2 regions of the Enterococcus montenegrensis genome follow, and region 2 is predicted to be linked to the other one. Evidence: a T-box and tRNA genes for the amino acid it is inferred to sense, from the RefSeq annotation. Region 2 holds a T-box; the other holds one or more tRNA genes.

Region 1 (3,365 bases), 640 kb from region 2:
ACTAGCGTAACATTTGTTTCTTTTTTCATTTTTAACCTCCTCAACTAAACTTAAACTCTCTTTTTACAACAACTAGCAAAAAATTGCATTTAAATTTTCGTATCTCTTTTTTAAAAGCTATTTTCCTCAAAGAAAAGCCGCTATCACCTAAGCAATAGCGGCCAAAAAAATCAAGTAAACAATCAGTATTATGCGTTCACACTAGCTAGCAATGCGTCTACTTTATCCGTGTGTTCCCATGGTAAATCAACATCAGTCCGACCAAAATGGCCATAAGCTGCTGTCTGACGATAAATCGGACGACGCAAGTCCAACATCTCAATAATGCCAGCTGGACGTAAATCAAAGTTTTCACGAATTGCTTCAATTAATTTTTCATCACTGACAGTACCAGTTCCAAAAGTATTAATTGAAATCGAAACAGGTTGTGCTACACCGATTGCGTAAGCCAATTGTACTTCAACTTTGCTAGCAAGTTTAGCCGCCACAATATTTTTTGCAATATAACGAGCAGCATAACTAGCCGAACGGTCAACTTTAGTAGCATCTTTACCAGAAAAAGCACCGCCACCATGACGGGCATATCCCCCGTAAGTATCTACAATAATTTTACGACCTGTTAACCCGGCATCTCCTTGTGGCCCACCAATTACAAAGCGTCCTGTAGGATTGATAAAGTATTTTGTATCTTCATCTAATAATTCACTTGGGATAACTGGTTCAATAACTTTTTTAATCACATCTTTACGGATTGTCGCGTTGTCAGCAGCATCATCGTGCTGTGTGCTAATTACGACTGTATCGATTCGTTTAGCTTTACCAGCTTCATCATATTCTACCGTCACTTGCGACTTTGCATCAGGACGTAAATATTTAAGTTCACCATTTTTACGTAGCTCTGCTAAACGACGAACTAATTTATGACTTAATGAAATTGGCAATGGCATTAATTCTGGTGTTTCATCACAAGCAAAACCAAACATTAAACCTTGGTCGCCTGCTCCAATCTCATCAATCATCGCATCTTTATTATCGCGACTTTCCAAAGCGGCATCTACGCCTTGTGCAATATCAGGTGATTGTTCATCAATTGCTACTAAAACAGCAACTGTATCCCCATCAAAGCCAAATTTAGCGCGCGTATAGCCGATATCTTTAATCGTATTTCGAACGATTTTTTGAATATCTACATAAGCCGATGTCGAAATTTCACCAAACACTAAAACTAAACCCGTTGTTACTGAAGTTTCACATGCTACACGAGCAGTTGGATCCTTCGCTAAAATTGCATCCAAGATTGCATCACTGATTTGATCAGCCACCTTATCTGGATGTCCTTCAGAAACAGATTCTGAAGTAAATAAATGTCTTTCTGTCATGATGATTCCCCCTAATAATATTCGGTTACAAGGCATCTTCGCAGTGCGAATCCTCTCGGGAACTTGCAACGTTTGTAGTATAGCAGATTTAATCAGATAAAGCTCGCTTATTTTATTATATTTCCTAATAAAACAAAAAAAAGAAGATACACGACGTATCTTCTCATGATCCGTACGGGATTCGAACCCGTGTTACCGCCGTGAAAGGGCGGTGTCTTAACCGCTTGACCAACGGACCAATCATTAATGGGCCTAAATGGACTCGAACCATCGACCTCACGCTTATCAGGCGTGCGCTCTAACCAGCTGAGCTATAGGCCCATATAAAACTAAACAACTTTTTCAATGAAATACATTAAAAAAGAGATGGCGCGGGACAGAATCGAACTGCCGACACATGGAGCTTCAATCCATTGCTCTACCAACTGAGCTACCGAGCCAAAACGGTCCCGACGGGACTCGAACCCGCGATCTCCTGCGTGACAGGCAGGCGTGATAACCACTACACTACGGGACCAGGGTTTAGTTTTATAATTGCGGGAGCAGGATTTGAACCTACGACCTTCGGGTTATGAGCCCGACGAGCTACCAGACTGCTCCATCCCGCGATAATATAAGTTTTACTAACTCTCTACATAAATATAGAATTGTAGCAAAGGAGGATAAGGGATTCGAACCCTTGCACGGTTTTACCCGCCTGACGGTTTTCAAGACCGTTCCCTTCAGCCGGACTTGGGTAATCCTCCAAAAAAAAAAAAATGACCCGTACGGGATTCGAACCCGTGTTACCGCCGTGAAAGGGCGGTGTCTTAACCACTTGACCAACGGGCCAGCTAGAACGGAGAAGGAGGGATTTGAACCCTCGCGCCGGTTTCCCGACCTACACCCTTAGCAGGGGCGCCTCTTCAGCCACTTGAGTACTTCCCCAAAAACCAAAAATGTTTTGATTTTGTAATGGGCCTAAATGGACTCGAACCATCGACCTCACGCTTATCAGGCGTGCGCTCTAACCAGCTGAGCTATAGGCCCATATTTAAAAACTAAAAGCGGGTGACGAGAATCGAACTCGCGACAACAGCTTGGAAGGCTGTGGTTTTACCACTAAACTACACCCGCATGGCGGTCCCGACGGGACTCGAACCCGCGATCTCCTGCGTGACAGGCAGGCGTGATAACCACTACACTACGGGACCAGGATTTAGTTTTTAAAATTGCGGGAGCAGGATTTGAACCTACGACCTTCGGGTTATGAGCCCGACGAGCTACCAGACTGCTCCATCCCGCGATAATATAAGTTTTACTAACTCTCTACATAAATATAGAATTGTAGCAAAGGAGGATAAGGGATTCGAACCCTTGCACGGTTTTACCCGCCTGACGGTTTTCAAGACCGTTCCCTTCAGCCGGACTTGGGTAATCCTCCAAAAAAATCAAATCTACAATGCCACGGATGGACCTTGTAGGACTCGAACCTACGACCGGACGGTTATGAGCCGTCTGCTCTAACCAACTGAGCTAAAGGTCCAGGCTCTAAAAAATCGCGGCGGAGGGGATCGAACCCCCGACCTCCCGGGTATGAACCGGACGCTCTAGCCAGCTGAGCTACACCGCGAATAATCACTTTATTATTACTATTAAAATGATATGGAGCCTAGCGGGATCGAACCGCTGACCTCCTGCGTGCAAAGCAGGCGCTCTCCCAGCTGAGCTAAGGCCCCTTGTTTCTTTTAAATCGGGAAGACAGGATTCGAACCTGCGACCCCTTGGTCCCAAACCAAGTGCTCTACCAAGCTGAGCTACTTCCCGTTAAATTATTACTACGCGCCCAAGAGGAGTCGAACCCCTAACCTTTTGATCCGTAGTCAAACACTCTATCCAGTTGAGCTATGGGCGCATCTTTCTAATGCCGAGGACCGGAATCGAACCGGTACGGTGATCACTCACCGCAGGATTTTAAGTCCTGTGCGTCTGCCAGTTCCGCCACCC
Region 2 (3,365 bases):
ATCCTGTTAAATTTGCCAATTTAAGTCACGGTAAATTATTAGGTACTTTAATGGGTACTGGAATTAAGCGGGAATATTTCGGTGATATTATTAGTGATGGTACAGCCTGGCAAATCTTTATTGCAAAAGAAGTTGCTAGTTTTGTTGCCTTACAACTTACTAAAGTCGGTAATGTAACAACTCGCCTAGAAGAAGTACGTTATACAGAGATTTTAAAACCCAAAGACAGTTGGGAAGAAGAAAAAACTACGGTTTCTTCTTTACGTTTAGACACAGTAATCTCTACTGTTTTCAACATTTCCCGCCAGCGGGCCAAACAATTGGTGGAAAACGGGAAAATCAAAGTCAACTGGACAGAAACGCTGCGACCAGATTTTATGTTAGATTTACTAGACATTATTTCAGTACGGGGCTTTGGTCGTATTCAGCTACAAGGAATTGAAGGTAAAACTAAAAAAGATAAAATACGCTTAACATTAGGTGTTTTAAGAAAATAAGTAAAGGTGGTAGAAAAAATGGCATTAACTCCATTAGACATTAATAATAAGACCTTCGCAGTAAAAATGCGGGGATATAATCAAGATGAAGTAGACGACTTCTTGGATTTAGTTGGTCGTGATTATGAAGAATTACTTCAAAAGAATCGTGAAATGGAAAAAGCTTTAAAACATGCAGAAGAAAAACTGGAATATTTCAATGAATTAAAAGACGCCTTAAACCAGTCCATCATTGTAGCCCAAGATACTGCTGATAAAGTAAAAACGAGTGCCAGCAAAGAATCTGAAGTAATTGTTACCTCAGCGCAAAATCGTGCCGATGAGTTAGTTTCAAGTGCTGAAAAACACGCTCATGAATTAACCACCGCTGCAGAACAAAAAGCTAAAGAAATTTTAAATGATGCTAGCGAAAGTGCGCGTCAACTTGCAACAGAAACCAATGATTTGAAAACCAAAACACGCGTTTTCCACCAAAACTTAACATTAATGTTGCAATCTCAATTAGAACAAGTGAAAAGTCCAGAATGGGATGAAATTTTGAAGCCATTTGCAAGCTACGTTCAAGATGGCCACGAAGCTTTCCAACAACTAATGGAAAAAGAACTTGACAAAGAAAATCCAGATGAAGTAAACTCAAACAGTGATATGACTGAAAATCAAGTCGATATCGTAGAAGCTAGTGAAAAAATCATTACACCAAGTCAAGAAATTCCTGCGGTCAACACATTAGATGATGCCAAAGAATTATTAAATAAAATTGAAGAAAAAGACCAAAAATAGAACAGAAAAGTTTTTAGCATTTCTAAAGCGAGTCGGTGACAGTGAAAGACCGATGAACCCTACTAAAAAAAAGATCCTCTATTGGTTTTAATGTTGAATGAAGTAAACATTGACGTGTGATTCACGTTAACAATCACAAAGAAGTACAGTTTTGTACAAATTTGGGTGGTACCACGACAACGTTCGTCCCTTTTTGGGGATGAGCGTTTTTTTATACACTTTTTCACAGTTGCTAACTGTAAAAATAAAGGACAGGAGCGGATATTCATGAAGATGAAAGAAACATTACATCTAGGTAAAACCGGTTTTCCAATGCGAGGCAATTTGCCAAACCGGGAAAAAGAATGGCAAAAAAATTGGGAAGAAGCTGACTTGTATGGGCAACGCCAAAAATTAAACGAAGGCAAACCTTCTTTTGTTTTACACGACGGTCCGCCATATGCCAATGGGAATATTCATATTGGTCATTCATTAAATAAAATTAGTAAAGATATTATCGTCCGCTTCAAATCAATGTCTGGTTTTCGGGCGCCATATGTTCCTGGTTGGGATACACATGGTTTACCAATCGAACAAGTTTTAACCAATAAAGGGATTAAACGTAAAGAAATGACAATGGCAGAGTACCGGGAAAAATGTCGGGAATATGCGATGTCACAAGTTGATAAACAACGTAATGACTTCAAACGACTAGGTGTTGCTGGTGATTGGGATAACCCCTATGTTACCTTAGACCCAGCCTATGAAGCAGCCGAAATTCGCGTTTTTGGTAAAATGGCAGAAAAAGGCTATATCTATAAAGGTTTAAAACCAATTTACTGGTCACCATCAAGTGAATCTTCTTTAGCTGAAGCCGAAATTGAATATAAAGATGTGAAATCACCATCAATTTATGTTGCCTTTAAAGTAGTAGATGGCAAAGATTTGCTAGATACGGACACTTCATTTGTAATTTGGACAACAACCCCTTGGACCTTACCAGCAAATCTTGGTATTTCTGTTAATCCAACCTATACTTACGTACAAATTGAAGCCGATGGAAAAAAATATGTCGTTGCCAAAGACCTATTAGATACCGTTAAAGATCAAATTGGTTGGGAAAATGTCAAAGTTTTACAGGAATTTCCAGGTACAGCAATGGAGTATATGACGGCAAAACATCCATTTTACGATCGGACCTCACTTGTAATGTGTGGAGATCATGTTACGCTAGATGCCGGAACTGGTTTAGTTCACACTGCTCCAGGACATGGTGAAGATGACTACATCGTTGGTAAAAAATACGGACTAGAAGTTTTATCACCAGTTGATAACCGTGGTATGTTTACGGCTGAAGCACCTGGTTTTGAAGGGATGTTTTACGACAAAGCAAACCCAGAAGTTACCAAGTTATTAGAAGATAAAGGTGCATTATTAAAACTAGACTTCTTTACCCATAGCTATCCTCATGACTGGCGAACAAAAAAACCAGTTATTTATCGCGCAACACCACAATGGTTTGCTTCAATTGATAAATTTAGAAGCGATATTTTAACTGAAATCGAAAAAGTGGATTGGATTATTCCTTGGGGAAAAACACGTCTTTACAACATGATTCGTGACCGTGGTGATTGGGTGATTTCCCGTCAACGAGCATGGGGTGTACCATTGCCAATTTTTTATGCGGAAAATGGGGAAGCAATCATCACACCGGAAACAATTGAACATGTTGCTGAATTATTTGCCGCTCATGGTTCAAATATCTGGTTTGAAAAAGAAGCCAAGGAATTATTACCTGCAGGCTTTACACATCCTGGTTCACCAAACGGAGAATTTACGAAAGAAAATGATATTATGGATGTTTGGTTTGACTCAGGTTCATCCCATGAAGCAGTCTTACGTCAACGTCCCGAATTAAGCTTTCCTGCGGATATGTATTTGGAAGGCTCTGACCAATACCGTGGCTGGTTTAACTCAAGTATCACTACCAGTGTTGCCATCAATGGGGTGGCACCTTATAAAGCGGTCTTATCACAAGGCTTCACGTTAGATGGCGAAGGTCGGAAGATGAGTAAATCTTTAGGCAATACCATCGCTCCTGAAAAAGTT

The links. A T-box is a leader RNA that pairs with one kind of tRNA and senses whether it is charged. The one in region 2 lies ahead of ileS (isoleucine--tRNA ligase), so its partner is inferred to be a tRNA-Ile.
Region 1: it encodes a tRNA-Ile, which carries the amino acid that the T-box ahead of ileS (isoleucine--tRNA ligase) is inferred to sense. The anticodon was not compared.

The regions. Positions count from the first base shown of each region.
Region 1 is NZ_CP120467.1:2,514,806-2,518,170, forward strand. It holds gene P3T75_RS12070 (MDR family MFS transporter) at 1-29, opposite strand, end outside; gene metK (methionine adenosyltransferase) at 189-1,379, opposite strand; SMK box riboswitch at 1,377-1,453, opposite strand; tRNA gene P3T75_RS12080 (tRNA-Glu) at 1,546-1,617, opposite strand; tRNA gene P3T75_RS12085 (tRNA-Ile) at 1,627-1,700, opposite strand; tRNA gene P3T75_RS12090 (tRNA-Phe) at 1,747-1,819, opposite strand; tRNA gene P3T75_RS12095 (tRNA-Asp) at 1,824-1,896, opposite strand; tRNA gene P3T75_RS12100 (tRNA-Met) at 1,914-1,987, opposite strand; tRNA gene P3T75_RS12105 (tRNA-Ser) at 2,036-2,125, opposite strand; tRNA gene P3T75_RS12110 (tRNA-Glu) at 2,139-2,210, opposite strand; tRNA gene P3T75_RS12115 (tRNA-Ser) at 2,219-2,306, opposite strand; tRNA gene P3T75_RS12120 (tRNA-Ile) at 2,335-2,408, opposite strand; tRNA gene P3T75_RS12125 (tRNA-Gly) at 2,425-2,495, opposite strand; tRNA gene P3T75_RS12130 (tRNA-Asp) at 2,497-2,572, opposite strand; tRNA gene P3T75_RS12135 (tRNA-Met) at 2,591-2,664, opposite strand; tRNA gene P3T75_RS12140 (tRNA-Ser) at 2,713-2,802, opposite strand; tRNA gene P3T75_RS12145 (tRNA-Ile) at 2,831-2,904, opposite strand; tRNA gene P3T75_RS12150 (tRNA-Met) at 2,918-2,991, opposite strand; tRNA gene P3T75_RS12155 (tRNA-Ala) at 3,025-3,097, opposite strand; tRNA gene P3T75_RS12160 (tRNA-Pro) at 3,112-3,185, opposite strand; tRNA gene P3T75_RS12165 (tRNA-Arg) at 3,200-3,273, opposite strand; tRNA gene P3T75_RS12170 (tRNA-Leu) at 3,284-3,365, opposite strand, start outside.
Region 2 is NZ_CP120467.1:1,873,328-1,876,692, reverse strand. It holds gene P3T75_RS09025 (YlmH family RNA-binding protein) at 1-497, shown strand, start outside; gene P3T75_RS09020 (DivIVA domain-containing protein) at 516-1,277, shown strand; T-box leader at 1,261-1,471, shown strand; gene ileS (isoleucine--tRNA ligase) at 1,545-3,365, shown strand, end outside.